Regions from separate parts of the Brevibacillus sp. HB2.2 genome, predicted to be linked through region 1. Evidence: riboswitches for the same ligand, from Rfam matches in the RefSeq annotation. Region 1 holds a riboswitch; each other region holds the start of a gene.
The links. A riboswitch is a leader RNA that binds a small molecule or an ion and turns the genes downstream of it on or off. The one in region 1 is predicted to bind cyclic di-AMP.
Positions count from the first base shown of each region.

Region 2: another riboswitch for cyclic di-AMP. It lies ahead of HP401_RS16815 (C40 family peptidase); the one in region 1 lies ahead of HP401_RS34780 (CAP domain-containing protein).
Region 3: another riboswitch for cyclic di-AMP. It lies ahead of HP401_RS30545 (CAP domain-containing protein); the one in region 1 lies ahead of HP401_RS34780 (CAP domain-containing protein).
Region 4: another riboswitch for cyclic di-AMP. It lies ahead of HP401_RS30855 (quaternary amine ABC transporter ATP-binding protein); the one in region 1 lies ahead of HP401_RS34780 (CAP domain-containing protein).

Region 1 is NZ_JABSUV010000052.1:20,732-28,746, reverse strand. Features, by position in the region: gene HP401_RS34790 (iron-containing alcohol dehydrogenase) at 1-1,140, shown strand, start outside; gene HP401_RS34785 (aminopeptidase) at 1,236-2,351, shown strand; cyclic di-AMP (ydaO/yuaA leader) riboswitch at 2,558-2,715, shown strand; gene HP401_RS34780 (CAP domain-containing protein) at 2,723-3,310, shown strand; gene HP401_RS34775 (hypothetical protein) at 3,378-3,995, opposite strand; gene HP401_RS34770 (sensor histidine kinase) at 4,120-5,211, opposite strand; gene vanT (serine racemase VanT catalytic subunit) at 5,254-6,768, opposite strand; gene HP401_RS34760 (M15 family metallopeptidase) at 6,755-7,552, opposite strand; gene vanG (D-alanine--D-serine ligase VanG) at 7,556-8,015, opposite strand, start outside.
Region 2 is NZ_JABSUV010000021.1:94,872-102,886, forward strand. Features, by position in the region: gene HP401_RS16805 (sensor histidine kinase) at 1-1,269, opposite strand, end outside; gene HP401_RS16810 (response regulator transcription factor) at 1,270-1,989, opposite strand; gene HP401_RS16815 (C40 family peptidase) at 2,204-2,725, opposite strand; cyclic di-AMP (ydaO/yuaA leader) riboswitch at 2,730-2,869, opposite strand; gene HP401_RS16820 (LiaF transmembrane domain-containing protein) at 3,189-3,593, shown strand; gene HP401_RS16825 (PspA/IM30 family protein) at 3,658-4,353, shown strand; gene HP401_RS16830 (class I SAM-dependent methyltransferase) at 4,448-5,026, shown strand; gene liaF (cell wall-active antibiotics response protein LiaF) at 5,041-5,931, shown strand; gene HP401_RS16840 (HAMP domain-containing sensor histidine kinase) at 5,945-7,093, shown strand; gene HP401_RS16845 (response regulator) at 7,101-7,730, shown strand; gene prpE (bis(5'-nucleosyl)-tetraphosphatase PrpE) at 7,905-8,015, shown strand, end outside.
Region 3 is NZ_JABSUV010000025.1:68,271-76,285, forward strand. Features, by position in the region: gene def (peptide deformylase) at 1-69, shown strand, start outside; gene HP401_RS30535 (homoserine dehydrogenase) at 100-1,110, shown strand; gene HP401_RS30540 (hypothetical protein) at 1,211-1,363, shown strand; gene HP401_RS30545 (CAP domain-containing protein) at 1,428-2,228, opposite strand; cyclic di-AMP (ydaO/yuaA leader) riboswitch at 2,236-2,393, opposite strand; gene HP401_RS30550 (rhodanese-like domain-containing protein) at 2,478-2,822, opposite strand; gene HP401_RS30555 (cold-shock protein) at 3,252-3,455, shown strand; gene HP401_RS30560 (hypothetical protein) at 3,626-4,072, opposite strand; gene HP401_RS30565 (2-phosphosulfolactate phosphatase) at 4,187-4,927, shown strand; gene HP401_RS30570 (catalase) at 5,008-6,597, shown strand; partial or broken gene HP401_RS35730 (RCC1 domain-containing protein) at 7,710-7,898, shown strand.
Region 4 is NZ_JABSUV010000027.1:21,104-29,118, reverse strand. Features, by position in the region: gene HP401_RS30865 (glycine betaine ABC transporter substrate-binding protein) at 1-510, opposite strand, end outside; gene HP401_RS30860 (ABC transporter permease) at 507-1,346, opposite strand; gene HP401_RS30855 (quaternary amine ABC transporter ATP-binding protein) at 1,330-2,556, opposite strand; cyclic di-AMP (ydaO/yuaA leader) riboswitch at 2,951-3,097, opposite strand; gene HP401_RS30850 (cation transporter) at 3,823-4,023, opposite strand; gene HP401_RS30845 (heavy metal translocating P-type ATPase) at 4,088-6,508, opposite strand; gene HP401_RS30840 (VanZ family protein) at 6,727-7,638, shown strand; gene HP401_RS30835 (pseudouridine-5'-phosphate glycosidase) at 7,715-8,015, opposite strand, start outside.

The DNA of each region.
Region 1 (8,015 bases):
CGTTTGGGCCAAGAAGCAAAATCATTAGGCCAAAAAGCATTGCTCGTTACAGGCGGCAATGCTGCCAAACGTACAGGACTTTTGGACCGCGCCAAGGCTCTGTTGCAGGAAGCTCAAGTGGCGTATCTTGTTTTTGACAAAATCGAACCGAATCCGCGTACGGCAACGGTTGATGCCGGAGCTGCGCTTGCGCGTGAGCATCAGTGTGACTTCATTCTGGCTATCGGTGGCGGCTCCGTAATGGATGCCTCCAAAGCGATTGCGGCAGCAGCCGTTTCCGGACGCCCGATTTACGATTACATGCGGGGAAATCCGAGCGGTTCTGGTCAATTACTGGTACCCGTTCAGGAAGCACTGCCGATCATGACCGTCCCGACAGTAGCCGCTACTGGTTCGGAAGCAAACCATATCAGCGTCCTGACTCATTGGGACACGCATGAAAAATCTTCGATCAACGGTCCAGCACTTTACCCGAAGATTGCCATTCTCGATCCGTCTGTCACCTTTACCGTTCCGGCTCGCGTCACAGCAGAGTCTTGCGCCGATATCTTTTCCCATCTGTTTGAAAACTATTTGATCAGCGCGGAAGGGACCCACGTTCAGGACGGGATTTCCGAAACACTCATTCGCCTCGTCGTCGAGCACTCCATCACAGCGATCCAGCAACCAGACAACGCAGAAGCACGATCCACCCTTTTATGGGCGAGCACATTGGGCATCAGTCCCTTCGCTGCTGGCGGTCGCGGTGCTGGCATGCCTTTGCACGGAATTGAACATCCGCTGAGCGGAATCTACGATATGGCTCACGGTCGTGGACTGGCGATCCTGTCCCTTCCGTATTTCGAACAGGTGATATTGCTAGATCGTCCCGAGAGACTAGCCCGTATGGGACGTCATTGTTTTGGCGTTACGGTGGAGAACGAGGACGAAGCAGCACAAGCAACGATTGATGCCGTTCGCCGTTGGTATGAGCGTATGGGGATCACAGAACGTCTGTCTGACTTCGGTGTGACCAAACAATCACTGGCCCAAATGGCTGAGGAAGCCGTTCGCATTGGCGGACGCGGAATCGGGTATCTGCCTAGCTCACGAAAATTGAATGAATCCGATGTAATCGCGATCTACGAGGCTTGCCTGTAATGGAAGCATCAAACACACTGGCGAGCCTACGCTCAGTTATGTAATAATACAAATTAATCATTAATCAAAATTATTTTACTACGGAGGTTACCACCATGGCAGATCCACGCATTAATGAACTGGCAAGCCGTCTCGTCCGTTACTCACTCCATTTGCAAAAAGGCGAAAAAGTTCTGATCGAAAATACAGGCCTGCAACCTGAACTCGTTCGTGCACTTGTGCGTGAATCATTTGCAGTTGGGGCTCTGCCTTTGGTCACCTTAAAAGACCAGGAAGTCATGCGTGCACTCTATCAAGGCACGAGCGAAGAACATATGGCTCTGATGGCAAAATACGAGTATGACCGGATGAAGGACATGGACGCTTACATCGCCATCCGCGCCTACGACAACATCAACGAGTATGCCGACGTACCGGACGACAAAATGGGCATTTACGCTCGTGTCCTGTATCAACCTGTACATACGAACGAGCGCGTTCCGAACAAACGCTGGGTTGTACTGCGCTACCCAAACAAGTCGATGGCACAGCTGTCCAAAATGAGTCTCGAGAGCTTTGAGGACTTCTACTTCTCCGTCTGCAATCTGGACTACGCGAAAATGTCCGCTGCCATGACTCCGTTGAAAGAGCTGATGGAGCGCACCGATCGTGTACGCATCGTCGGCCCAAAAACGGACCTGCGCTTCTCCATTAAAGGAATCAATGCCATCAAGTGTGACGGCAAACGCAATATCCCGGATGGCGAAGTATACACCGCTCCTGTACGTGATTCCGTGGAAGGAACGATTTTCTACAACGCGGCATCGATCTACAACGGCATTACCTTCAATGATGTTCAGTTCACTTTCAAAGAAGGCAAAATCGTGGAAGCGACCAGCTCCAATACTAAAGCATTGAACGACATCCTCGACACGGACGAGGGCGCACGTTATATCGGAGAATTCGCGATCGGCTTCAACCCGCACATCCTCCACCCGATGCTGGACATCCTGTTTGACGAAAAAATCGCGGGCAGCTTCCACTTCACGCCAGGGAATGCTTACACAGTAGCAGACAACGGAAACCGCTCCTCCGTTCACTGGGACTTGGTCCAAATCCAACGCCCTGAATACGGCGGCGGCGAAATCTGGTTTGACGATGTGCTTATTAGAAAAGATGGGCGCTTTGTGTTGCCAGAGCTGGAAGGCTTGAACCCGGAGAATTTGATTTAAACGAAATGAATGAAAAAATGGGTTAGGGAATGAGTTCCCTAGCCCATTTTCTATTGTTCAGAGAAAATAAAGTGTTAGTCTGGCCTGGTCTAGGATTGGTGAGTGTCCAACTCCACCCTCTCAATAAAACAAGAGATATTCCCATTAATCCTACCAAATTTTACGAGTTTCTTTCACCGGTGAATCTCTGTTATTCTAGGTCATGCCAGACAAAACAGCCGAAACTTCCTCTTGAATGGAAGTGCGGGGGAGCTTTTTTACTTGCAGATGAGAGATCTGCATGGGGTGAATCGCCAAAGTGCGTAGGGTTGTTTCCTCAATCCGAATCCGTCAACTAACCTCGTAGGCCAAAAAAAGGAGACGATGTGAATATGAAACGCCTTGGTACTGTTGCAATTGCTACATTAGGATTGGGATTTGTTCTCTCCGGCTTTTCTAACACAGCTTCTGCCGCTACCACATGTCCGCAATACGGATATCAACCATATATGCAACCTGTCCAACCGCAAATGCAAGCACCTTACGCAGCACCAGCGAATCAACAGCAGCCAGCTCAACAGCCAGTAAAACAAGCTAACCAACAAGTGGATGCTTCCTCTGTTGGGAAGCAAGTAACTGATTTGGTAAACCAAGAGCGTGCAAAAGCAGGTCTGAAGCCAGTGGAACTGGATGCTTCCCTGAACAAAGTTGCACAAGCAAAAGCGGCTGATATGTCCAACAACAACTACTTTGACCATACAAGCCCTACGTATGGCTCTCCATTTGACATGATGAAACAATTCGGAGTATCTTCTATGACCGCGGGTGAGAACATCGCCATGGGTCAACGCACCGCTGAGGAAGTCATGAACCAATGGATGAACAGTGAAGGACACCGTCAGAACATCATGAATCCTTCCTTCACCAAAATCGGTGTAGGCTTTGTGAATGGATACTGGGTACAAGAATTCATCGGATAATGAAATTGGATATAAATGCCGAGTCCTCTAGCGGGGACCCGGCTTTCTTGTTTTTTTTCAGATATTGTCAATTCTTTTCTTCATCCACCGATTCCGCACCTTCTCGAATTTTTTCTACAACTTCTTCAGATTTGAGTTGCCTGTGCGAAGGAAGTTCTAAAAAAGTAGAAGCACGTCGATCGAGCCACAAGCTTTCCTCACCTTCCCTATCAGTTGCAACGAAGATAAACCCACCTGCATAACTAAAGTACGTAATGTTTACATCTTCCCCGAGTGTATTTTTCATGTTCTCGTAAAGGTCAAACAATTCAGGGCCACTTTTTTCACCACCAGCCATGATTGGCTCTGTATCTGTTGCTAAAACTATACCTTTTACTTCATCCCCTTCCATAATGAAGGAAAGTTTTTCATCCGTTGAAGATAGTAGTCCTTGCATATTCGTATCGTTGTATTTACGTATTTTATCCGCTTCTGGTAAAACAGCTCCCTGAATTGAAAAATCCGAAAGGGTTACATTACTACTCAATTTGCTTAAGGATTCATTCCCTTGGTTACGTGCCTGTTCCATCTTTTTATATGCGTTTAGCGCTTCCTTATCCCCTTGGTTAATGGCCCCAGCCCAAGTAGCCAATGATATTCCAGCAACAATTACCGCACCTATCAATGTCCATGTGTATTTATTCATAACTCCCCCAAAGTTAATTCATTTCGTTATAGGAATATTCTACCAGGTTTTGTAATCTCTATGAATTATGCAATAAAAAAATGGAGACATTGAAGCGTCTCCATTTTTTATTTTTGCCATCATTTCATCCGTACGGCAGCCTGACCTCAAAACACGTACGAATCAAATCACTTTGGACAGAAATCGTTCCCCGATGCTTCTCGACGATATTTTTTGCAATAAACAAGCCGAGTCCTGTTCCTCCCCCTTGATGCGTTCGCGCTTTGTCGCCTGTAAAAAACATTTCAAAAATATGCGGCAGCGCCTCCTCAGGTATCTGGTCGCCGTAATTCATGATTTGCACAACCACTTCATCGCCCTCGCGATAAGCGTTCAAATCGACAAATTGACCATCGCCCCCGTAGCGTATCGCGTTGGTCAGAATGTTCTCAAATACGCGCGCCAAAAGCTCCCCATCTCCCACGATCACTAATTGGGCAGCAACCGTACACCGCGCGACGAGCTCATTTTTCTCAAAGGAAGGATACATCTCCTCATTTAACTGGACAAGCAATTCGCTCAAATCAATGACCTTTTGCTCGATGGTAACCATGCCGTAATTCATTCTCGTAATTTCGAATAGCTCATCAATCAGCTTTTCCAATCGATGCGACTTGGTAAAAGCAATTGTCACATAATGCCGCATCTGTTCTTGTGTCATCTGCTCATCTTGCAAAATGAGATCGAGATAACCCAGAACAGATGTCAGTGGTGTACGCAAATCATGCGCCAGATTCAAAACAAGCTGATCCTTGCTGCTTTCGGCGAAATCCCCTCTTTCTACCGCCTTTTGTAGCATTTCGCTTGCTAGATTGATGTCCTTGGCGATTTCTGCAAACTCATCATTGGATGGAATATGGACATGCCGCGTAAAGTCTCCACTCGCGAGATAATGAATGCCCGTAGAAATCTCCCGAAAGTAGCCAGCATACCGTTTGGTCAGGAGATAGAAAAACAAGATCGCAATGGGAGCAAAGACAATCAAAAAGAAATTGATATCCCCCATCTCCCTGATGAAATAGCGCACCTGGGTGAGTGGATCTTCGTACTTAACCCCCACCCGATAGTAAAACTGGAGCACTTTATAGAGCAGATAGGTTACGATACCGGCCAGAAGCATGCCAAACCCAAGAAGCCCAAGCATTTTGAAACGAAAGCTATGTCTCCCCTTCGCCATGGAAAAAATGAACCACTCCCTATACTCGTTTTCGTCCAAAGATCAATCATGATAGACTCTTTTAACCCGTTCTCCCAAACGGCTTACCAGCTCGTTCGTAATGGTTTTACACGATTGGGCCATTTCCTCGGCAGTGATCTCCTCCTCTTGATCTCTGCCAATAAAGGTCACAACCTCCCCTCTTTGCACCTCTTCCATATCTGAAATATCTACAATGAGCTGATCCATGCAGACAAAGCCAATAATCGGTCGCCTTTTTCCTCTAATCAAGCAGGTAGCCCCCACTTGTGACAGCATGCGCGGAACCCCATCTGCATATCCGATAGATACGATGGCAATCTTACTTTCCTTCTGCGCTATGTGGGCGCGTCCGTAGCCCACGGGTGCTCCTTTTTCCACCTGTTTCACCTGCACAACTCTTGCTTTTAGTGATAGCACAGGTCGTAGGTCGACGCTTGTTTTTACCTTGTCTCCCTGCTTGCTCAACATCCCGTAGAGAGCGATCCCCATCCGAGCATAATCGTATTGCAGCTCCCCGTAATTCAGCACGCCGTAACTGCTTTGGACGTGCAGCTTCTGTGGATTGATCCCCTTTTCTTTCAGCTGTTCGATCACTTTTTGGAAACGGTCGATTTGATTTTTCGTGTATGCAATATCCGAAGCTTCCAAACTGTCAGCCACACTCAAATGCGTAAAGGTACCGCATACCTGCAAATGCTTATATCGATACATAGCCGCTATTTTTTCCGTGTATTCCCAAGACTCCCCGAGTCTCCCCATCCCCGTGTCGATCTTGATATGAACAGGGATTTTCACGTTGTAGCCATTCAGTGTTTGGGCATATTCGTCATCTACTACGGTTTGTGTCAGTTTGAAACGGGCGATCTGGCGTATCCGACGCTCATCGGTATAGCCAAGCACCAGAATCTCCCCTTTTACGCCCTTCTTCCTTAGCTCGATTCCTTCATCGATTGTGGCAACGGCGAAGTGATCAATCCCGAGCTTGTTTAAGAACCTCGCAATTTGCCATCCGCCGTGGCCATATGCCTGCGCCTTAACGACTGCCATCATCGCACAATCCTTGGGGAGAACCTGCTGGATTTCCCTGACATTATGTTGGAGATGCGGGAGATGGATATCAGCCCATGCTCGCCCAGTTTGATCCGGTTTCCCACCTCGAAAGCGCTGGATCGCCTTCATCGCCATCACTGAAAGAACAAAAGACAGCACTGTGACCAGCGTAAAATACCCCTCATACACATTCACAGGAAGATAGAGAACGATCGAAAGCAAATATAGCTTTCCTACTTTCCATAAAAACTGCTTTAGCATAGACGCATTTCTGTTGCGATCTGAGCCAAGCTTTTGCATGAAGAAAAAGCCTGTGCACATAAAGAAAAACGGAACTGCCACCCTGGCTATTGTTTGTCTCAGTGTGAAGTCCGCCCATTCACTTATGGATAGCAGTGGAAAAGTATGGATGGCGATAACAAGAATCGCTGCAATGATTCCGAATCGATCCAGCCCGCCATACTGCTTTTCACTACCCACGTTCATTACGTGCCTCCTGATGAAATACCGTAATGATAAATCCATCCACGTTGTTGCCCGATATTTCGTAGCGCTCACCAGCCACAACCGGGATGTGCGTAACTGTATCGGTAGCTTTTACATAGTAGATTTCAATGCTCTCCTCATCTACTCGCAAATGCTCCTGATGGAATTCGTAGTTTTTCACATACTCGATATACTCTTCCAAACAAAGCTGAAGCTTTTCCATCAACACAGCATGCGGATAGCCCACATACCGAAAATGCCAAGGCTCATCCGAAATCCCTGTATGCTGTTCTTTGTCTTTGTCGTAGCGTTTGATAAACCCATATTGACTAGCGTGCTGTCGAAACATTCGGCATACGCCGTGATCGGGAAAAGAAGGGCAAATAAAATCGATTACTTCCTTTTTCTCCCCTACATCTATCGCAAGCCCTGTCTGATGCTCGCTTTCATTCGGACGCGCTACAAATTTACTGGTAAACACCTGTCCATTTTCGAGCAGGGATTGATCATAAATATCCGTTTGTTCCGCCTTACTGCGAAAACCACTGACAGGCACGATTGCATTTTCTGCGTTGCAGGCTTTCAGCAGCTTGGCAAACATCTTTGCAGCCGTATTTTCCATCATCATATTGTTGTGCGCTCCATCAATCAGCCGCATGCGGTTCAGCAGAATACCGTCGTCTGTTTGCCGGCGGATTGGGTACTGACGATTCACCAAGATCAGATGACCGTGATGCAGATTGTCGCTGTTCAACGTAACCGTAAAGACGTGAGGTTGTGTCATCAGTTAGTCCTCCTCCAACGCTAGCATAATCAACGTATCAAGAAGCTCCTTATAGGAAATCCCCGCAGCACGCAGCATGCTTGGATACCTGCTCTTCGAGGTAAAGCCGGGGATCGTATTCACTTCGTTAAACACGATATCCCCGTCTGGTGTGACGAACATATCCACGCGAGCGAAGCCACGACAGCCAAAAACCTGATAAAGATGGGTCGCTGTTTGCTTGATTTTATGAGCGAGCTCTTCGTCAATTCTTGCTGGGACATGGATATGGGCAGTCTCCAATGAATACTTTTCAGTATAATCGAAGAAGCCTTGGAGCAATTCGATCTCATCCACTTCCCCCACAATGACCTCACGATTTCCCAGTACCGCGCAGCCCACCTCAAATCCTGTGATGTTTTCCTCGATGACTACCTTGTCATCATGCTGGAGGGCGTTTTCTATCCCGAAAAACAATTCTGAT
Region 2 (8,015 bases), on a different contig from region 1:
GCCTGTACCTCCACTGTTGCGATTTCGTGATTTTTCCGCCCGATAAAACTTGGTGAAAATCTTCGTCAAGTCTTCAGCGGCGATTCCTTCTCCTTTGTCGATTACAGTAAAAAGGACATGTCCTTCTCGCTGATCACAAGTAAGGTAAATGGAGCCATCCGGTTTGTTGTAGTGAATGGCGTTGTTCAACAAATTTTCCATGACACGGCGCAGCTTAGTCTCATCCGCTTCGATGTGTAGTTCATTGGAGATTCGCAGCTTCCATTGAAACGTGAGGCCTGCCTCTTTGATTCTTGGCAAATAGTCCTCAATGATTCCTCGCAAGAAGCTTTTGACATGAATGCGGTTAATACTGAGTCGAACTTCGGAGCTTTGCGTGGTGAAGTCCTGCAGCTCATCCAGCAGCTTTTCCAAGTCCGTCGTTTTTAGCTCGATCTTGCCCATCTGTTTCTGTATTTTGGTCATATCCGTCACGCGACCAGAGCCGATGTATGAGGCATACCCTTTGATCGTGGTGAGAGGTGTACGGAAGTCGTGGGCGATCGAAGCAATCATTTCAGCCTGTCTTTCTTCCGCTAAGCGAAGCTCATCCACCATTTCCCCGAAATATCGAAAGAGTTGCCCAAATTCATCATGCGATCGATACGTAAATGTGACCAGCCGCTTCCCTTCCTGGATTTCTTGGGTGACGCGCGATAATTCGTTAACCGGCCGTAGTATCCAGCGAACGAACAAAGCGAGCAGAACCAATCCTACCAGACTAATGCTTCCGTAAATAAACCAAAGCATCATGGAAACCCCTGTCGTAGCCATCATGTCGTAATCATCCGTGTAGAAATAAACAACAATCTCCCCTGTACGCGGTGGCTCCTGCTGAAAATGGTACTCAGCCACCACTTTGAGGTCATTTTGCTTAGCAGAATCGCCACGGCTTGATGAGGAGGGGGAAGGCATTTTTAAATTATAGGCGCTTGATGTTTTGCTGTAGATAGTGTTTCCATTGGCATCCTTCACGAGCATGCGGTACATCACGTCGTCTGGCAACTGCTTCTCAAGCTCCATGCGTTCGATTGGGTCCTTGAAATTACTGACGAGAAGCAGTTGATTGAGCATGACCTTCTCTGCGGCTTCCTTCTCAGCCTGGTACTGATTATGCCGGTCATTTTTGAGTTGAGCGACAATAATGTCTTGAAAAACAAATTTAAACAACAAAATGTTGAGTGTGAGCAAGGCAATGAAGGAGAGAAAAATTTTATTGCGCAAGCTCATTTAAAGCTTCTCCCCGATAAAAACGTAGCCTGTCCCCCATTGTGTTTTAATGAATTGACGTTCTGTTTCCAGCTTCTCACGGAGGTTTTTAATATGGACCGTCACTGTATTGAGCGAGCCATAACCATATCCCCAAACACGGTCATAAATTTGCTCTCTTGTAAAGACGATGCCCGCATTTTCTGCGAGGAAGGTGAGTAGTTGGAATTCCTTGGTAGAGAGCTCGATCTTTTGGTTACATACGTATACGGAATACGTTTCTTTATGAATTTCCAAGTCCTTGAATTTCAAAACCGTAATTGGAGAAGAGGCTGTTTCCTTCTCAGGCTGCTCTTCGGTATGCTTGCGAATGCGCTCATAGCGACGAAGGTGGGCACGAATGCGAGCGAGTAGCTCTTCTGTATCAAAAGGCTTCGTGATGTAATCGTCTGCGCCGATTTCGAAGCCGACTACCTTATCTACCGCTTTTCCTTTTGCACTGAGAAACAGTATAGGTAAATCCCACTCACGGCGAATTTGAGAGCAGAGCTCGTAGCCACTCATGTTGGGCATCATAATATCCAAAAGGATCAGGTTGGGACGCTCACCTTGGCTGAGCAACGAGAGTGCATCTTCTCCGCTTTCAGCAGAGGAAACGCTGAAGCCCTCGTTCTCCAAAATGTCTTCTAGCAGTTCAATAATCTCCAGATTGTCATCGACAATTAAAATGTGATCTTTCACCGGAACAACCCCCAGTTACTTCTATTAATAAGGAATACCATTCAAAGAATGGGTCTTGTCTATCATAACATGCTTTGCCCCTATCAGGGGAAGAAACCCCGTAAGTTATTAAGTTGTTCTAATATGTGAGGGTACCTCTTTAGACCAGGTACTAAATTTCGTCAGAAAAAGCCAGAGACGTAGTGTCCCTGGCTTTTATTATTTTGCCGAATGACTATTTTTTAGCTGGTTTTTCCGGCAACGATGCAGCTTGCACCGCTTTTTCCTTATTCGGAGTTTCTGCTTTCGCTAGAACAGGAGCACTGAGACGCTTGGCGCCTACATAACGCTTGCTCCAGTAGTATGGATCGTTCAACTTGGTGTTGACGACTCCACGACCAGATTCCGAGTGCACGAATGTGCCGTCTCCGATGTAGATACCCACGTGAGAAATGCTGCGACCGTTCGTATTGAAGAATACGAGATCGCCTGGTTGCAAATCTTTTCTGTCTACCTCTGTACCTAACTCGTACTGGGAAGCAGAATTGTGAGGCAGGTCTACACCTAACGCATCAAATACGTAGCGCGTGAAACCGGAGCAGTCAAAGCCCTTTTTGGACGAGCCGGAAGATTTGTAAGGGGTACCGTACAAGTCACTGACAACTTCATGGAGAGTATTCTCCTCAGCAGCCTGTGCAGCGCCTGCCCCCATAGTAAGTAATCCAGCCATAAATAAAGATAAAACCATCTTGCGCAAAAGAAACTGCTCCCTTCGTGAGCCTACGAGGTTAGCTGAAGGGTTCGGTCGAAAGGACGCCCTAGGCTGCTAGGAGTAGCAACCATTCACCCCAAAAACGTGGTTCCCCCGTTTCCGCTAAGCGGAATTCGGCTATTTTTCGATGTTTTTTTACACGCACTCTTACGAAGATTCTACGCCAATCCTTTTTTTCCTTCTTTTTATCTGTTCATTCACATATTCGTCACAAAGATAGCGTCAAATGCTGTAACGTTTTCGTTCGACAGTGCAAGCCGCCTTTCGACGTGGGCTTATTCCTGCCTTGCGGGAGAGCTCGTCCGATTAAGGCAGGAAAATGTCTCCGTCCAAGGACGGAGGGAAAAACCAACCGCACGCCCGTTATGGGAAGCCTATACCGAGGGCTACAATAAGGGCATAACGTTCCACAAGCACCACATGCAAAACGAATGGAGGTAAGCGAGTAATGAGCGAACGGTCTGGCAAAGTACTACTCGGGCTGGTTCTGCTGCTAGTCGGTGGGTTGGTTCTTCTCGATCTGGTTGGTATCGATATCGGAGACTTGCTCGGGTTTATCATTCCCGGCGTGATCATGATATACGGTGCCAAAAAGATCATGGGACAAACCGGTTCACGATTTTGGGGAATCCTGGTCTTCCTATTCGGGTTCCTGATGTTGATTGGCAAGCTTGACCTACTGTTTCACGCGCTTCTGGCCATTGGGGTGATTTATCTGGGATATCGCTTACTGCGTCCCAGCCAAGAACCTAAACAAGCGCCACCTGCTTGGGAGCGTGAATGGGCCCAAAAAGTATTAAAGGAAGATACGCTGGACACTTGGGAGAGAGATGTAAGAAGACGCCCACAGTAACGCCAATGTCGCAAGAGTCTTTTGGATGAACAATATGATGTGATATGATGAGGAGGAAAAAATAATGAGTATCTTTAAACGTTTGCGTGACCTGACAGTAGCTTCGGTAAATGATGCATTGGATTCGATGGAAGATCCGGTAGTAATGCTGAATCAATATATGCGTGACATGGAAGTAGAAATCGGACAAGTTGAAGTAGCGGTTGCCCGTCAGGTTGCACTGGAAAAGAAATTCCGCCAGCAATTGGACGAAGCCAATGCTTTGATCGAAAAACGTGATCGCCAAGTCAAGCTCGCCTTGACTGAAGGAGAAGACGAGTTGGCTCGTCGAGCACTCGCTGACAAGAAGCAGTACGAAGGCCGTGCAGCGGAATATGAAACTCTCTACCTGTCAGCATCCGAGTCAGCTACGCAAATGCGCGAGAAGCTGGCTGAGCTGAAGGAAGAGTTCTATAAAATGCGTGCGAAAAAGTTCACACTGATGGCACGTGCACAAGTAGCTCGTACACAAAAGCAAGTCAATCAAGCAGTTGTCGGTATCGGCAATCAGTCCGCAGGCCGTGGCTTCGCTCGCATGGAAGAGAAAGTCATGCGCATGGAAGCAGAAGCGCAAATGAGCGGGCAATGGCGCCAAACGAACCGCGCTTGGGAGAACGCTCTGTCTGAACTGGAAAAGGATGATCTCGATGCAGAACTTGCCAGCATCAAAGCATCCATTAAGGAAGTAAAAACACCGGTAGCCAAACCAGTACAATCCTAATTCAACAGGAACTGGGGGACAAGGTGTAGAATAGATTGTGTCAATTCGGCAGCCTGTGTACATCAGGCTGCTTTTCCCCTAGGAGGTACGATTCTTGCAGGACTTCTTGGTCTTTTTGCGGCGGTTTATCGCTGAGCCTGGACGCGTCGGTAGTATCATCCCCAGCTCTCGTTTTTTATGTGAGCAAATGTTGAAAAGCGTCGATTGGGCTTCAACCGATGTGATCCTGGAGCTGGGACCTGGTACAGGGGCATTTACCCAAACGATCTATCAGCGCTTGCATCCCGGCACACAGTACGTGCTCGTGGAACGAGATTCCCAATTTCGCTCTATGCTTCAATCACGTTTTCCCGATCTTGCTATCAGGGAGGAAGCGACTAAACTTAGGTCTTACTTGGAGGAGCAGGACCTTGCAGGTGCAGATGTCATTATCTCAGGTCTGCCATTCGCCAATTTTCCACAAGAGCTGCGGGCAGCAATTCTGGACGAAGTTCAATCTGTACTGAAGCCAGGGGGCCTATTTATTACATTCCAATATTCGCTACAACTCCAAGCTGAGTTGCAGGATCGTTTTCCCTGGGTCAAGATCGACTTTACCCTGTTGAACATTCCGCCTGCATTCATCTATACATGTCGTAATGGACAAAGTGAAAACGATCAGCGTGGGGCGTGAGAGAGGAGACTTTTGTGAAACTGTCCCGTTTACACAAAATGTTGGCTGGTGTCCTGATTATTTTTACGGGAATCGGTCTTTTGTTAGACAGTTTGGGTATCATATCGTTCGGTCTGTTTGATTTGTGGCCGATGGTGCTTATTTATTTTGGCCTTCGTTTGTGGGGGAATAAAAATCGGATTGGCGGAGGGATTCTATTCTCTCTTGGGACCATCATCGCGACGGATATGTGGTTCGGTGTCGGAATTGATGATTTGTTCCAGATTGCAGTACCAATCGTGTTTATTTATTTCGGCTTTCAGTTGATTCGGGGCAAGAACAGCAAACGAGATCAGCGTGTGAATCAACCATTGGGAGAGAGTGGGATCCCATCTGCTGCGGAGACGATTTTGACTAGTGATGCGAGTGTCCCGAATGACGTGAACGTTTCAACAGCGGAACGCCCTTGGCAAGACAACTGGAACAAATGGAAGCATGTTGGTGGCAAAATTCCTCATCACGAAAAAATGTCTTCATCACCTGACGACATGTTGCCAAAAGATTCCCGCAGTTCTCTGATTGGGGATTATCACCTGACTTCCGGGCGTTTTGAACTGAGTTACTTGCATGTCTGGCATGGAATCGGGGATGTTGTGATTGATCTTTCTCGGGCAGTGTTGATGCGGGATGAGGCGTTTCTTGTCGTAGAGGGCTGGGTAGGCGATGTGACGATTTATGTGCCTATCGATCTTCCTGTATCGGTAACGGCAGGCTTGAGTATTGGTGACCTGGAGGTGCTAAGCCACCGGCAGGGAGGTATCAATCGCAGTGTTAAGATTCGTTCTGATCAGTATGATGAAGCATTGCAAAAAGTAAACTTGCATATCTCGCTGCTTGTCGGCGATATAAAAGTCAAGTACATCTAGGAGGTACTGGCGGATGCGTCGACAGCGATTGGCAAGTATTCAGTGGCAATACGTGCGCTATGGCATGTTACTGGCCGTCAGTGCAATTACTGCCGCGTTTATTTGTTTCTTTTGGCTATACTTTTTATGGAAAGATCACCCCGGGATTCATCGGTGGTACAACGAAATAATTAGCGACCGCAACCTCGTGAAGTGGCTGGCAGAATATATAGGCATCAATCTGCCTACCGATCCAGAGGGCTTGATTCAGCTTGCTGCTTTTGTTGTTTCTTTGCCGGCAGGTGTCTTAGTGGCATTGATCATTTCCTATATCATCGGCAATTTGTTGAAAAAGAGACTCAGTGTACTGTGGGAAGCTGCTATGAAGCTTGGACGCGGGATGCTGTCATATCGGGTTCCCGAATTGGGCGTTGATGAAGTCGGCGAATTAGGATGGCAGATCAATCGCTTGGCTTCGCAATGGGAAGAGCAAGTAGCATCTTTGCAGCGGTTGTCGAACCACAATGCGGCTCTCGCAGAGCAATTGAAGCATGCAGCAGTAACTGAGGAGCGACAGAGATTGGCGAGAGAACTGCATGACGCAGTCAGCCAGCAGCTGTTCGCCATCGCCATGACGACTGCGGCGATGAAGCGGCTTGTAGAAAAAAATCCTCAGCGTGCAGCCCAACAGATTGAATTGGTCGAAGAGATGGCAGCAGCTGCACAAGCAGAGATGAGGGCGTTGCTCTTGCACCTTCGCCCGGCTACGTTACAAAACAAGTCATTGAAAGAAGCTATTCTGGAACTTTTAGATGAGCTGACGCGTAAAAATACCATGCAGCTGACTTGGGAGATCGAAGACGTCGAAGGCTTGCCGAGTGGAATTGAGGATCATTTGTTCCGTATTTTGCAGGAGTCCTTGTCCAATACATTGCGGCATGCCAGAGCTACCCAGATTGCAGTGAAGCTATTTACACTGCAAGAGCAGGTTCGCCTGCGAGTAACGGATGACGGTGTTGGTTTTGATCCGGATGGGGAGAAGATGACGTCCTACGGTTTGCGCAGCATGCAAGAGCGCGTAGCAGAGGTTGGAGGCTCCATGGAGATTTACTCGGCGATTGGGAAGGGGACGCAAATTGAGGTGCGTATTCCTATAGTGTTACAGACGGAACGGGAAGGGTGAAGGCTCGGTGATTCGGGTACTACTGGTAGATGATCACGAAATGGTTAGGATGGGTCTGGCTGCTTATTTGTCTACAGAGGACGATATTGAAGTCGTAGCAGAGGCAGGCAGTGGGGAAGAAGGCGTGCGAATGACGCAAGAACTGCTCCCAGATGTCGTTCTGATGGATTTGGTCATGGAAGGCATCGGCGGTGTGGAAGCGACACGACGTATTCGTGAAAGCTGCCCTTCCAGTAAGGTTATTGTCTTGACTAGCTTTATTGATGACGAAAAGGTATATCCGGTCATTGAAGCGGGGGCATTCAGCTACTTGTTAAAGACTTCGCGTGCAGCCGAAATTGCAAAAGCAATTCGCTCTGCTGCCGCGGGTGAGCCAGTTCTGGAATCGAGGGTAGCAGGAAAAATCATGGCCCGTTTCCGTCACGGTCAAGAGTCTCATCCTCATGAACAGCTGACGCCGCGCGAGTTGGAGGTTTTGAAGCTGATCGGTCAGGGCAAGTCCAACCAAGAAATTGCTGATGAGCTGATTATCGGGATCAAAACAGTCAAGACTCATGTCAGCAACATTCTTGCCAAGCTGAACGTGGAGGATCGCACGCAAGCGGCCATTTATGTGCATACACATAGCTTAGGTTAATCACATAGCATCATCTTTAAGTAAACGCGCCAAATAGCTCCTCAGCAAACAGGGGCTTTTTCGCGCGTTTACTTGTTTAAACCGTTTTCTTGTGTGCAAACCGTGAGTTTTTTTCGTAGATGTGGTAAAGATAGTAAGTAACGAATGAGAGATTACGGAAAGGAGGGACGGGCTATGAGGCACAAACCTCAAACACGCTCCAAGGTGCTTTCGGCTGACAATGGTGTGGATATCGTTGGGGATGTTCACGGCTGTTACGACGAATTTATAGAATTGCTCAAACGC
Region 3 (8,015 bases), on a different contig from region 1:
GGAAAGAAATTGAATCGCAAGGATTTACACCGGATACAAGATAAAAATAGAAAAAAATGGTGGAAATAAACGGAGCATAAATAGCAAGGAGATTGACTCATGAAACGTTGGAATATTATGGTGACAGGCTTCGGAACAGTAGGACAGCAGGTAGCCAGACTGGTGGAACAGCGACGGGAGCGGTACCGCGAGCTATATGAAGCGGATGTCAGACTCGTGGGAATCGTTCGTTCAACTTCCGGCCTCTATGATGAGAACGGAATCGATTCAGGGAAATGGGCAGACTATGCTCATACAAAACAAGCAGGGAACGCATCTTGGAACGCGTTGGAATTTATCAAATCAGTTCAAGCAGACGTACTCATCGAGGCAGGTCCATCTGAAAAAGAGGGGGGACCTGGTCTGACTTATATTCGGTATGCATTGGAGAATGCCATGCATGCGATCGCGATTTCAAAAGGTGCGCTTGTTGTTGATTATGCTGGTTTGGCCGCTCTTGCCAAAAAACATGGTACCGCGTTGAAAATTAGTGGGGCAACAGCAGCAGCTCTGCCGACGATCGATCTTTTGCAGTATAACTTGGCAGGCTGTGAAGTAAAACGAGTCGAAGGTATTTTTACGGGAACGACGAACTTCGTGCTCACAAAAATGATGGAAGAGGGGCTCACCTGTACAGCAGCAGTCGAGCTCGCTCAGAAGATGGGGATTGCCGAACCGGATCCCTCCTACGATATCGATGGTTGGGATACAGCTTCGAAGCTCACGATCCTGGCAAACGCTGCTTTTGGCGGGCAAGTAAATCTAACCGATATCGAACGCGCAAGTATTCGCGAAATAACCTCGTTACAAATCGAGACGTGGAAAAAGCATACGAAGATTCCCAAGCTGATCGGAACGATTCAAAAGGAAGCGAATGGTACGGTTTCTGTAGCAGTTGAGCTGTGTGCGGTGGATATTACCCATCCGTTTGCATCCGTATCAGGTACGACAAAAGCCATCCGGGTAGAAACAGATGTCATGGGGGATTTATTGGTCGTTGGAGGAAAATCAGATCCTGTTGCGGCAGCAGCGGCTGCTTTAAAAGACCTTGAACATATTATTAGCAGATAGGTTCATTTGCATGTGCTTCCAGTGTTCCTTAGGAATGAGTCGTTTAGAGCCGCGTGCATACTAGGGATGTACCACCAAAAACGGCGAGGGGGCCATACGGATGAAACAATCGTCTGATGTCAATGCCGAGCTGCAGCAAGTATCTGCTTACCCAACCAAGCAAGAAATGAATCAAAAGGACGTTGCTTTGCTAGATGAGCAGGAAAGCTGCTGTACCCCCAAAAAACAGGCTTCTGAAACACAGCCGGATTAATGTCTACACGAAAAAGCCGGGTCTCGATTAAGAGACACCGGCTTTTCGTTTCGTGCAAAGCGTGTTACCCGATAAATTCTTGTACCCAGTAGCCATTTGTGAAGCCTACACCAATTTTTGTGAAGTCAGGGTTCATAATGTTTTGGCGGTGGCCTTCACTGTTCATCCATTGTTGCATGACTTCTTGCGGACTCTGTTGACCCATGGCGATATTCTCACCTGCAGTCGAGTATTGAATGCCATACTGCTTCATCATGTCAAATGGGGAACCGTACGTTGGGCTGTTGTGGTCAAAATAGTTGTTAGCAGACATATCTTGTGCTTTAGCCAAAGCTACTTTGGACAGTGTTGCATCCATTTGAACAGGCTTGAGACCTGCTTTTGCACGTTCTTGGTTTACCAAATCCGCGACTTGTTTCGCAAAATCCCCCGTCTTAGCTTGATCCGCTTGATTTACTGGAGCGGCAGGCTCAGTGACATTATTGGTAGGTTGTGCTGGTGCTGTTTGTACTGGTTGTGCTGGTGTTTGTTGTACTGGCGCTTGTTGTACGGGTGCTTGTTGGAAAGATCCTGGTTGATACGGGCATGGTTGTTGTACAGGTGTAGCTTGTCCTTGCTTAACAGGTTGCATCAGCTGTACTGCTTGTGGCTGGCCAGGAACAAAGCCTTGCTTTTGGAAAAAGTTAAAGAACTGTTGAGCATTTGGTGCTTTTTGGAATTGTCCCATATTTTGACCCACATTGAATTGGAATTGTCCGTTCTTCAATGGGCAGTTAGATGCTGCGGAAGCAGAAGAAGCAAACCCTGTCAAAGCCAAGCCCAGACCAAGAGTCATCGCGATTGTAACAGAACCAAAACGTTTCATAAAACAAATCTCTCCTTTTTTTTGCCTACGAGGTTAGTTGTCGGATTCGGATTGAGGAAACAACCCTACGCCAGTTCGGCGATTCACCCCAATGTGGAATAGCTCATCCACAAAAAAGTCCCCCGCACTTCCTTTTCAAAGAGGAAGTCTCGGCTTATTTCGTTTGGCATGAACAACGATATCAGACAATCCCAATCGAAATAAAGGAGTAATATATGGCAAATAGCTTGAATCGTTGATAAATTAGGCTCATTTCGTTTCGTTTAATTGTTCCTTCCAGGCAGTTAAGCCGCCTTCCAATGCATTTGCATGGAAACCATGCTCACGAAGGAGAGCCGCAGCTTTTTGAGCTTTGTTACCTGTTGTACATAAGGTAACGATTTGCACATTTTGCGCGAGTTTTTCGGTTTCTTCATCAAGCGGCTTGTCCTGTTCTTTCATAAGAAGATAGGGGACGTTTTGCGTCGATGCGTTTTCGTGAACGAGGCTGCCGGAAACAAATTTCTCGGCGTCGCGTACGTCCAATAAAAGTACGGGCACTTTCTTTTCAAGCATTTCGGATAATTGAATGGTTGTCAAAATATGATTTTGCAATGTAATCCCTCCCAATCCTATTGTATCAGAGTCCCGCTTCGTCCAGAATAAGGGTGAACGGTTGCTTTTTTTGGACAACCATGGTAGAATGAGGTTGCTACTTGAAAAATTGATACCTAATCATTCATCGAGGTGTTTGTATGCTGATGGATAACATTTTTGAATCCCCGATTCACACTGGCGCGGTCATCGGAGCCGCAAGGATGGAAGAGAGGAAGGGCTTTCATTGTTTTAGGTTTTCAAAAGGTTTAGTTTTTTATTTTGCAGTTCCGTCCTATGACATTCGCATATTTGCTGAATAAGTAAAATTCACATATCATGAAGGCGTATCATCGCACATGATCTGGTATTTCTTCATGATATGTGAGCTTTATTTGCTTCGGTAAATATGACTAGCATATTCAAATTGAATTTTTGGAGGTTTTTTAGATGCAAACGAACGGAACAGTAAAATGGTTTAACGCAGAAAAAGGTTTCGGTTTCATTCAAGTAGAAGGCGGAGACGATGTATTCGTACACTTCAGCGCAATCCAAGGTGACGGTTTCAAAACTTTGGACGAAGGTCAAAAAGTTCAATTCAACATCGTTCAAGGCAACCGTGGCCCACAAGCTGAGAACGTAGTAAAACTGTAAGTCTCCTTTTCAAAGAAACTGTCCTTTCGAGGGCAGTTTCTTTTTTTGTCGTGGTCGTAGAAGCAAAAAGGCGTTGTGATCGTCCCAAGCGCCTTTTCCTGCATGCGAATGGATAAAAAAAGGAACTATGGCGTCCCACCATAATTCCTCATTTTCTTCCTGCAAGATAGTTAAATACAAGTTTCGATTTCGACAGTTTGGAATTGACTGTCAAGAACGGTAAGACCAACAACTTGACCGCCGCCGATAGTAGTACGGCCATAAGTGGTGAGAAGGACATTTCTGTTGTTTTCTGCTACGGTAAGGCGGACTTCATAGTGGAAAGAAGCGGGGATCAGCGCATTGAAAGCAGTTCGAGTATTCGCAGGGATAAATTGCGTGATGTCAAGCAAGGTGCTAACTGGATTCGTTTGCGTAACTGCGTTACCCCAGTTTAATACTTGCACACGTACTTCAACCGGTTCTGTGTTCAGATTTACCAGGTCGAGGTGAGCGGTGAGAGCACGGGCGAGGTTGTTTTGCAAAATACCGGTCGTTCTCACAGTATTTCTTCTTGGGCGTTTGTGATTTCTTTTTTCCGAATTACCTTGATCGTCGTCGTATTCGATTTCAGACATCCATGTTCACTCCATTCTTGTGTAATCTAGTGGGACAATAATACGATATTGCTTCTTGTCTTAATTCGTAACGGCGAACGTAAGGGGACGAGTACCTATTTTTGATAGAGGATGGTGGAGGGTTTGGGAGATAGAACTGTATGCAAACAACTTGACTATACAGCTCGATTTGATTGGGGATACGAAGGGGTAGAACAGGTCGGGGCAGCATCGGATATGATCGTCATTATCGATGTGCTCTCCTTCAGCACGTGTGTCGATATCGTAACGGGACGAAGAGGTATCGTCTATCCTTATCAGGTAAAGGATGAGTCAACCGTAGCATTCGCCAAACAAAAAGCAGCGTTGCTCGCTGGAAAACGCGGAGAACCAATCTCCCTTTCACCTGCCTGTTTGAAAGCGGTTCCAATGGGAAGTAAAATCGTATTACCCTCGCCAAACGGATCGACCTGTACCGTGTTGGCGAAGAAAACAGGTGCGAAGGTAATCGCTGCGTGCTTGCGAAACGCGCCATCTGTGGCCAGATACATACAGCAGCAGAATGGAACCGTAACCGTCATTGCTTGCGGTGAACGGTGGGGAAATGGAGCATTGCGTCCTGCTATTGAAGATATGATTGCGGCAGGTGCGCTGCTTCATGAATTGGAGGGGCATCGATTGTCACCAGAGGCCGAAATAGCAGTGGCAGCCTTTCGATCGGCTCAAGATCATCTTCCTGCTTACTTGCAGAAATGTGCTTCTGGCCAAGAACTGATCAGCATGGGGTACCCGGAAGATGTCGAACTTGCAGCGCAGTGGAATCAGAGTGGCGCAGTTCCAGTACTTAACGATGATTTTGCGTACGAAGCGATTTAGTCTTTTCGCATAAAGAATCCCTCATTCGGTAACCATGGTTATGAACCACACATGAGAAAAACTGGACAGGGAGGATTCATATGGATGAAAAGAGCAAGTCCATCAACCAGGCAGAAGATAATATCCTGACGAATCGTCAAGGCCATCCGATCACAGACAACCAGAACTTGCGGACAGTTGGAAATCGCGGGCCAACCGTTCTGGAGAATTACGATTTTCTTGAAAAAATCACACATTTTGATCGGGAGAAAACACCTGAGCGTGTCGTGCATAGTCGAGGCGCAGGAGCACATGGCTATTTCGAAGCGTATGGAACCGTAGGTGGTGAGTCGATTTCTACGTACACGAGAGCAAAGCTGTTTTCGGAGCGTGGGAAAAAAACGCCTGTGTTTGTGCGGTTTTCTACGGTTAATCATGGGACACATTCGCCCGAAACATTGCGAGATCCACGTGGGTTCGCGGTGAAGTTTTATACGGAGGACGGGAACTGGGATCTGGTAGGCAATAACCTCAAAGTTTTTTTCATTCGGGATGCCATGAAGTTTCCTGATCTTGTCCATGCGTTCAAGCCTGATCCTGTCACAAACATTCAAGACGTGGAACGGATCTTTGACTTCATCTCGAACACGCCTGAGGCCATGCATATGATTACGTTTTTGTTCTCCCCGTGGGGAATACCAGCGAACTATCGACAAATGCAAGGCTCTGGCGTAAACACGTACAAGTGGGTAAACCATGAAGGAAAAGCGGTCCTGGTCAAATACCATTGGCAGCCGTTAGCGCAAGGAATTAAGAATTTGACACAAAAACAGGCGGAAGAGATCCAAGGGAAAAACTTCAATCATGCCACGCAGGACTTGTATGAAGCGATTGAGCGAGGAGAATATCCGGAGTGGGAAATGTGCGTCCAGATCATGAGTGATGACGATCATCCAGAACTCGATTTTGATCCGCTCGATCCAACGAAAATATGGCCTGAAGATCAGTTTCCGTTTCTTCCGGTGGGCAAAATGGTATTGAACAAAAACCCGGATAACTATTTTGCTGAAGTCGAGCAAGTAGCATTTGGGACAGGTGTTTTAGTGGATGGACTTGATTTCTCTGATGACAAGCTACTGCAAGGAAGGACCTTTTCTTACTCCGATACGCAACGGTATCGGGTTGGCGCCAACTATTTGCAGCTTCCGGTCAACGCTCCCAAAAAGCATGTCGCTACCAATCAGGAAGGCGGTCAAATGCTGTATCGAGTCGATCGGACGCAGCGGCATATTAACTATGAGCCATCAACGATTGGCGGATTGCAGGAAGCCAAGCAAGCAGCTCCTGATCATCAGCCAGAAGTGGAAGGGAAGGTCGTTCGTCAAAAAATTGATCGCACCAACGATTTCAAACAGGCGGGAGAACGATACCGCCTCTTGGAAGACTGGGAAAGAGAAGACCTCATTGCCAATCTGACGGATGCACTCCTCTCCTGTGACCCTCGCATTCAAGAGAAAATGCTTGGTTACTTCTCCCAATGTAACGAAGAGTACGGTCAACGTTTGAAAGCTGGAGTTGCACAGGGCAATGGCGGAAATCACAAAGAAATGGGCGGACCGATGGGAGCGACGAATCCTGGAGCGGCTGTCAAGGAAGCTGAACAGAAGTCTCGCCCGTCCAAGCCTTACTGATGACCCGAGTGAAAAACAAGACTGAATGAACAGCGGAGCTTTGCCGAATCTATGGTAGAGCTCTTTTTTTGTATCCGGTTGCAATTGCTACAGAAGTAGGGATCACGAAGCCACTTTGCATCAAAGGACGCTAAATAACAGTAACGCAATTCGAGTTTCCAGCGTCTTACATTTGTTTACATTTGACGATGGCGAGGAGACTCATGATGGTACAAAGAGAGAAATGGGTAGCAGTGTTGAGCTATACCGCGGTACTGTCCCTATTGACGACAGGGGGCGTTGTTGCTGCATCCCCTGCGAAGGCAGCTTCCCAAAAGGTTGAAGCAACGGTTAGCACGACGGGCAATACCGAGGTGAAGCTTCAGGCTTGCAGTCAAGATGATGCAAAAGCAGATCTATCGAATACAACGATGAAGTCTTGGAAACCTTTGGAGAATAAGCCGGTACTGGAAGGGATTACTGCCATTGCAACAGGCGTCATTTTTGATGAAGCAGGCTATGGGTGGAGGCCAGGCATTTCTTACGCCTTCACCGAGGATGGGCAAGTGTGGAAGTGGGGCTTTCAATCTGACAAGAAGTATGAACCGCACAAGCTAGCCGGGATCAAGGATGCCAAGCAAGTCATGACGGATTATGTCCTAACGAGCGCTGGTGAAGTATGGCAGATTGATGAGAAGAAAGCACCAGAAAAACTGGCCGGTTTGGATAAAATCAAGAACATTCAGCAGCTCGATCTTCATGAAGGCGTACTTTTTTTACTGAAAGAAGACGGTACTGTACTGAAATGGGAAAAAGGAGCGAAAGCAGCGGAAAAGGTGACGAAGCTCTCGAATATCCGTGACATGTATAGCTCTGCCTTTTCCTTGTTTCTAGTAGATGATGAAGGGAAGCTTCTTTATCTCGATGGCAAATCCGGAGAGCTGAACACTGAAAATCTACAGGTAATGGATATCCCAGGGAAAGTCAAACAGGTAGCCGTCGATTACACGGATCGCGCCCTGATCCAAACAGATAAGGGCGAGGTGTACAGCTACAATACAAAAGAAAATGAAAAAGTAGTGCGTGCTGCTCATGCAGATGGTGCCATGCGTATGGCAGTTGGCGGAGAAGGAATGTACCTAATCGTAAAAGTGGACGGAACTGTTTGGGGCTGGGGACATAATACACTAGGAATGCTCGGTGCGAATCTGGAAAATGAGCTCGAGGAGCCAGTTAAAATAACGGGTCTTTCTGATATTACGGACGTAAAAGCGGGCACCGACCATGTGATTGCTCTCGATAAAAAAGGAAACGTGTATTCATTTGGCAGCAATATGACAGGACAGTTGGGGCGAATCCCTGTTACCTTTGACACTTGGACGGAATTGGGCGAATTACGTGATGTAAAACAGGTAGTAACTGAGCTGGATCGACCGTAC
Region 4 (8,015 bases), on a different contig from region 1:
CGACTCCATATCGGCTGGCTCCCACCAGAACTTATCCAGAAATTGATAGGCAGCAGGCTGATCCTCTTTCAGCCCTTTGCGCACGATGGTATGAATTTGTTCCGCTCCGCCAAAGCCGTTCTTCGGGTCCGCCAAGTATTTCAAATCCATCTTTTTAAACATCCAATGCGGCGTCCAGCCCGTAATAATAATCGGTTCCTTCGCTTCGTACGCCTTGATCAAAGCGGCTGTCATCGCTGCATCTGAGCCTTCGACAAGCTGCCATTTATCCAAGCCATACAGGTTCATGACTTCCTCAGTCTTTACCATCGAGCCTGCTCCTGCGTCGATTCCGATGATTTTGTAGTCGAGCTTTTCTCCTAACGCGTTGTCCGACGTCTCAGAAGCAATAGGACCGACCACCGTTGCTGTCGGTATTTGTGTGTTTGTGTTTTGACTAGAGCAGCCTGCGAGCCAAGCTGTTGCTCCCATCATGACTGCCAATATAGCTGGAATCATTTTGTTCATCATGTATTTCTCTCCTTTTTTCCTGCATGTTGGGTAAGCCGATCCAAGACGATAGCGATGATCACGATGGATAGCCCCGCCTCGAATCCTCTTCCTATATCCACTTGCGATACGGCACGATACACATCTGCACCCAAGCCTTTCGCCCCGATCATAGCCGCTATGACCACCATCGACAGGGCGAGCATGATGCACTGATTGACGCCCGCCAAGATCGTCGATTTCGCATACGGCAGCTGCACTTTCACGAGCTTTTGCCACCCAGTTGCGCCAAAGGCGTCCGCCGCTTCCTCCATTTCTGCTGGGACCTGGCGTATGCCTAAGTTCGTGAGACGCACGATTGGCGGCAAAGCAAAAATAACGGAGGCAATGACTCCCGGCACCTCGCCCAAGCCGAAGAAAAAGATCGCGGGAATTAAATATACGAACGCTGGCATCGTCTGCATCAAATCCAGTACTGGCGTAACTAGATTGCGAAACGTATCGTGTCTCGCGCAAAGAATGCCCACCGGAATCCCGATAGCGATCGAAATCATGGTAGCAGTGAGGACGAGTCCCAATGTCTCCATCGTTTCATCCCAGTACCCCAAGTTGTGGATGAGAGAAAGTCCAACAACCGTAAAGACCATGGACGCTCTCCCTGCAAAAACCCACGCAGCGGCCCCCAGCAGCAAGATGAGAATCAGCGAAGGTATCTCTGCCAAAACCGTAGAACAGTAAGTCACCATCGTGGAAATGACGATAGCCACCGGATCAAACAATACCCCTTTGTACTGGCCCAGCACCTCCACGAACCCTTCCATCCAACCGCCAATCGGTAGCTTAGGCACGACGTCCATCACTCATCACCTCTGCTCTCTGATGCTCTTGTACATTGACTTTGCCTACCAGCCCGCCTAGCACCGCTCCTTTTACGATGACACCCAACAAACGCTGCTGCTCGCCCACTACCGCAATCGGGACATGCAGGTCTGCCATCATCGGGAACAAGCTGTGCAGACGTGCGTCAGGCGAAACGGTAGGGAGGTCGGTTTTCATGATTGCCTCCAGCGAATCTCCCGTACTGATCGCGAGTGATACGTCATACGCCGTAATCAATCCGAGCAGTGTGCGCTTTTTGTCCACGACGTACAGGCTGGACACGCCGTTATCCATCATCAGTTGCAGCGCCACTCGCGCCCCTTTGTCAGGGGTGATTGCTTCTGCCCGTTTCATCACATTTTCAGCAACGAGCACCCTGGACAGGTCGGCATCCTCCACGAACTTCCGTACAAATTCATCCGCGGGATCTGCCAGGATTTCTTCTGGGCGGCCGATTTGAATGATCTGCCCGTCTTTCATAAAGGCAATTCGGTCGCCCAGTCGCAACGCCTCATGCAAGTCATGCGTAATGAACAGGATCGTCTTTTTCATCGTCATCTGAAGCTCCAGCAGTTCATCCTGCATATCTTTTCGAATGAGCGGGTCCAGTGCACTGAACGCTTCGTCCATCAAGAGAATATCTGGATTATTAGCCAATGCCCGCGCCAATCCGACTCGTTGACGCATCCCTCCGCTCAATTGATTTGGGTACGCATTTTCCCACTCCGTCAATCCAACGAGCGCGAGCGCTTCCCGTGCTTTTTCTTGTCGGAGCCCTGGTGGTACTTGCTGAATCTCCAAACCAAACTCCACGTTTTCCCGTACCGTCCGCTGTGGAAACAGGGCGAAGTTTTGGAAAACCATCCCGAGCTTCTTCCTCCGCACCTCGCGCAAAGCTGTCGCCTTCATGGCCACGATCTCTTCCCCATCGATCTCGATGCTTCCGCTCGTTGGGTCAATCAGTCGATTACACAGTCGGATTAAGGTTGATTTGCCGCTGCCGGATAGGCCCATGATGACGAAGATTTCGCCTTCCTCGACTTCAAAGCTGACCTGATTGACACCGATGGACTGGCTGGTTTGCTTGTAAATTTGTTCTTTTGTACGTCCTTCCGCCAGCAGCTTCAAGGCCAGCTCGGGCTGCTTGCCGAACACTTTTGTAAGTTGATGGACTTTCATTTTGGACATGATATCCCTCATCCTTCGTTTTTTCGTAAATGGAAAAAGCCCGCGAAGCTTCCACACTCCAGCAAACCCAAGCAGGCACGCTTGATTTTTACTCGTGTAGAAAATCCGCAGGCTTACGGAATACCTGGCGTCCATTGTCAGGACTCCCTGTACTCTGTCTTCCTGATTTCGATTGTCAGCGGTTTATGTCGTACCGACTGCCTCCCAGCGATCCACACCATTTCCTTCACGACTGTATCGCGTAAGCTGCTCGTCGATATTTTCATAAAAAAATAGACCGATCCATCCTTTTTCTCCAGAACAAAGGTCCCAAAGAAAAAGCCTGTATCGGCCTATCACACGCCCGCAAGGAATCCCCTTGTTGCGCATAAAATGCCTAGACTTTATCCATCCATGACCTTCCCTGCTTTGGCCGACGAGGTTAGCTGACGGGTAGGATGGCAGAGAAGACATTTCCTCATCCCTCCTGATCACTCAGGATTAACCCCAAAAGATTGGTTCCCCCGCTTCCGAGAATATCGGAACTAGGCCGTATGTGTTGTTTCTTATTGAAGCGTGATTGTGATTTGAATTATACGCTCGCTTCCAGTTATTGTGAACGTTCGTTTAGCATGGTTTTAACCGGATTACGGCTTTCTTTATGAGTCGGATTGGATTAGCTGTTCGTTGCTCATAAAATCAAGATGTTTGGTGCCGTTTACTCGCTGTTGTGGTGGGGAGGAAACAGGAGAAAACGCTCAGATTCTTGGAACCCCTGCGCGGGAGCATGGGGTGCCCGGCTCCGTGAAAAAAAGCGAAACCGCGTCCAAAGTAGTCTCATCAGGATGTGGCTCAGAGGTGGACGCTAAAGGCAGTTTCGCTTTTTTTCACTACGCCTCGGTAGGTGTGTCCAAAGATCTTCGCTTATTTCTCCTGTTTCCTCTACGAGCTGTTGAGGTTCTACGCTTTTTTAAAGACTTTTTGAATGATGCTTTCAAGATGTAAACAATAGCCGCTTGGGAAGAAGAACATTTCCAGTCCTAGCGCCTCTGGAGCCCACCCCAGCGGAGAAATGAATGGCGGGGGTTGTCGTCAGCTTCAACCTCTGAGATTACATCCTCGAAACTCTACTTTTGGAGCGCTCCTGACATTCATTTCGGAGCGAACAGTCTAACCCCTTGCGGGGCGTAGGTCGAAGCGTAGACTGGAAATGGGCTACTTTTACCTCAACACCAAAAAGCTCCCGCCTCAATGAATCAGGGGGGAGCTTTTTCAAAGGTCCGATGATTAAACGACGTCGTAGCCTTGGTCTTCAATTGCTTCTTTTACTGCATCGAGAGTCAAGTTGCTCTCGTTATAGGAAACCTCAACCTTTTTTTCAGCCAGGTTTACTTTGCCTTCTGCACCCAGATCTTTCAATGTATTCTCGATGCGCGCTACGCATTTGTTGCAAGACATGCCTTCTACGTTCAATGTGATATTTGTCATGATCAATCTCTCCTTGCATTTTATGTTGTATAGGTAAGGCGGACAAAGCCGCTTGTTACTGTTGTTACAGCTTCACTCGTTGCAGTCTCAGTGCGTTGAGTACGACGGATACGGAGCTGAAGGCCATTGCGGCACCGGCAAGCCATGGAGCGAGCAAGCCGATTGCGGCAATTGGGATGCCCAAGGTGTTATAGGCCAATGCCCAGAACAGGTTTTGCTTGATGTTGCGGATGGTGAGCTTACTCATCTCGATGGCGTCTGCGACACTAGTCAGTTCGCCGCGCATCAGGGTAATATCAGCTGCTTCCATCGCCACATCAGTACCTGTACCGATTGCCATACCGACGTCAGCGGTAGCGAGTGCAGGAGCATCGTTGATACCATCGCCGACCATCGCGACTTTTTTGCCTTGCTCTTGCAGTTTTTTCACTTCTGCGGCTTTGCCTTCAGGCAGGACTTCCGCGATGACGTGATCGATTCCTGCTTCACGGGCAATGGCCTCGGCGGTTTGACGGTTGTCACCGGTCATCATGATCACAGTCAATCCCATTGCTTTCATGCGCTGAACCGCTTGCTTGGAGGTTGGTTTGATCGTATCCGCTACAGCAATCAAGCCAGCGAGCTTGCCTTCGACGACTGCGAGCATCGCCGTTTTACCGGAGCGCTCCAGTGCCAGCATGGTATCAGACACTGCTTGGTACGAAATTTGATGTTTTTCCAGCAAACGGCGGGTACCGACGAGTACTTCTTTGCCGGAGACGGTGGCCTGAATACCGAAACCAGGAATGGCTTCAAAAGAACCTGTATCAGCCAAGGTAATTCCTTTATCCGCAATTCCGCGAACGATAGCTTGAGCCAATGGGTGCTCGGAGTTTTTCTCAGCGGCACCAACCAGAGAGAGCAATTCTTGTTCTTCGATACCAATGGCGATGACGTCTGTCAGTTCTGGCTCGCCTTTGGTTACAGTCCCTGTTTTATCGAGGACGATCGTATCCAAGTGGTGAGCCGTCTCCAGATGCTCCCCGCCTTTGAACAGGATACCCAGCTCAGCTGCGCGTCCAGAGCCCGCCATGATTGAGGTCGGTGTTGCCAAACCGAGGGCGCATGGGCAAGCGATTACGAGTACGGCAATTGCTTTTTCCAAAGCCTCACCGAAGTTGCCAGGTATAACGAAGAAGTACCAGATCAAGAAGGTAAGAATAGCAATCCCTACTACGATTGGGACAAAAATCCCGGAAATGCTGTCAGCTACACGCTGAATCGGTGCTTTTGTTCCTTGTGCTTCTTCCACTACTTTAATGATTTGCGCCAGAGCCGTTTCTTTTCCGACTTTGGTTGCCTGGACCTTCAAAAAGCCGTTTTTGTTCAAGGTGGCTCCGATGACGGTATCGCCTGCAGCTTTATCCACCGGAATACTTTCGCCAGTCAGCATGGACTCATCTACTGCGGACTGCCCTTCCATGACGATGCCATCGACAGGTACTTTGTCGCCTGGCTTCACGTGAACGACGTCGCCTAGTCTCACTTCTTCTACAGGAATGGTCATTTCGACGCCATCTCGTACTACTACTGCTGTTTTTGCTTGCAAGCCCATCAGCTTGCGGATCGCTTCCGAAGAACGTCCCTTTGCTTTCATCTCAAACAGTTTACCCAAAACGATCAACGTGATCAGTACCGCACTGGTCTCAAAGTACAGCTCCAGCATGTGTCCACCATGAGCACCGATGGAGTTGATCGCGACCCATAAACTATAGAAATATGCTGCCGAGGTACCGAGAGCAACCAACACATCCATGTTGGCACTCTTGTTGCGAAGGGCTTTGAAAGCTCCCACGTAAAACTGTGCTCCGATGATGAATTGTACCGGTGTTGCCAATGCGAGCTGTACCCACGGATTCATCAAGCTTTCAGGCAGCCAGATAAACGAAGTGAAGGAAAAATGGCTCACCATCGACCAGAGCAGTGGGAGCGACAGAATCGCGGAAATCCAGAACTTGCGAGTCTGCCGTTTGATTTCTTCCTGGCGACGGTCTACTTTTTCTTCTTCTTTTCCATCTTCCTTGCGAGTCGCCTGATACCCTAGCTTCTCTACCTTTTGAATAAGGTCCGTCACACTTACCTGTGAGGAATCGTACTCGACAGTGGCTGTTTCCATCGCCAGGTTCACATTTGCCTTCAAAACCCCAGCTGTTTTGTTCAAGCCTTTTTCGATCCGTGTGGAGCAAGCCGCACATGTCATTCCCGAGATGTTTAGCTCCACCTTGTCAGAGACGACGCCATAGCCGAGCGATTCAATTTTGGAGCGGATGTCGTCGATGTTCGTTTTCGTTGGATCGAACACCACTGTGGATTTTTCCAAAGCCAGATTGACGTTGGCGGTCTCCACTCCCTCCATTTTTCCCAAGCCCTTTTCGATGCGCAGTGCACAAGCTGCGCAAGTCATCCCTGAGATTGCGACTGTTGCCTCTGCTGTTTTGGCACTCATTATAATCCCTCCAAATACCCTTCTGGGGTATATTTTATCGTATCGTTTCCCTAACGTTGTTTCCTGATCACACCTTTACTATACAATACCCCCTTAGGGTATATCAAGTGCTTTTTTCAATTTTTTTCTAAATGGGCTTCAAGTGACTAACAGCCAATGACTTACGTATTCATTCAGAGTAAAATCATTCAGACACAAATGGCTTTAAGGAGATTGAAATGATGGAAACGAAATCACGGAAAATCATCTTAGTTGGGACCATATGCTATACGATATTCATTTTATTTTTTATGTTCTTTGCGTTTAACAGGCTCGACGGTGCAACTAGTGTAGATGGATACACCTTTATCCTTGCTCCAGAAGGAGTACCACTTACATTTCCAGAACTAACTTATTCATGGATTGTTGATTTCGGAAACGTTGCTGCTTTTATCCCTTTTGGAATATTATTTCCCCTGTTGTATCGTGTAAGATTTGGGAAGTTCATATCCTTGTTTGTCTTAGCGATTTTCGTTCTAGAAACAGTTCAGGCCCTAACCTATCTTGGTAGCTTTGATGTAAATGATGTGATATCCAATACAATAGGTGCAGCGATTGGTTATGTTGCCTATCGAGTTGGGTTTTCTTCAAACCTTTCTTATAAAAAGCTCATGGCTTCGGCTCTAACTATTGTTGTACTTGTATTTGGAGTCATGGTTGTCTCTGAAATCCTCCAAAAAAGAGAAGGCCCCGTTCAATCATTAACGGTTATGAAAGAAATGACAGGAACTACACCTATGACGGAGAATCTCCCGAGCTTCTCCGTAGCAGGTGAGCGAATAGAGCCGAAAATGAACGTGTATAGCAGTGAAGGGGAATCAACTAAAACGTACCACTATATTCTGGGGAACCAAAAAAATGTCTGGCTTTCTTTCTATTTCGGCATTCCTGACAATGGGGGCTCAAAGGGTGAAGCCAAAATCATCGTAGATGGACAAGAACTATCTCAGTTAAACGAACAATCCTATCAAGGGGCAGATGCTTTAAGGGAGATGCCTTTTAACGAGGTAAACGAAATTACCATTATCGTTTCCGGAAACGCTAAGCTGTGGGATGTTGGAATCCGTGGAATGCAGCATTGGTGGGAGTGAGTAAAATAAAAAAACGAGCCCTAGAAGCGATTCTAGCGGCTCGTTTTTCTTTCCCGATTTTGTTCTTGAATCTCTCTTATTTACCTTGATTCGCTTCTTTCTGATAAGCTACCGCGATTTTCGCAGCTACTTCAGCATTGTGTTTCACCAGCGCGATATTTGTTGCCAAGCTCTTGCCTTCTGTCAGCTTTTTCACTTTATCGAGCATGAATGGCGTTACCTGTTTCCCTGCAATGTTGTTTTCTTTTGCTTCTGCCAGTGCCTTTTGGATCACAGCCTCGATTTCCTCGTGGTTGAGTGCATCAGATTCTGGTACTGGATTCGCGATAATCATACCGCCTTTGAGCCCCAGATCCCATTTGGTGTTCATCATCTTA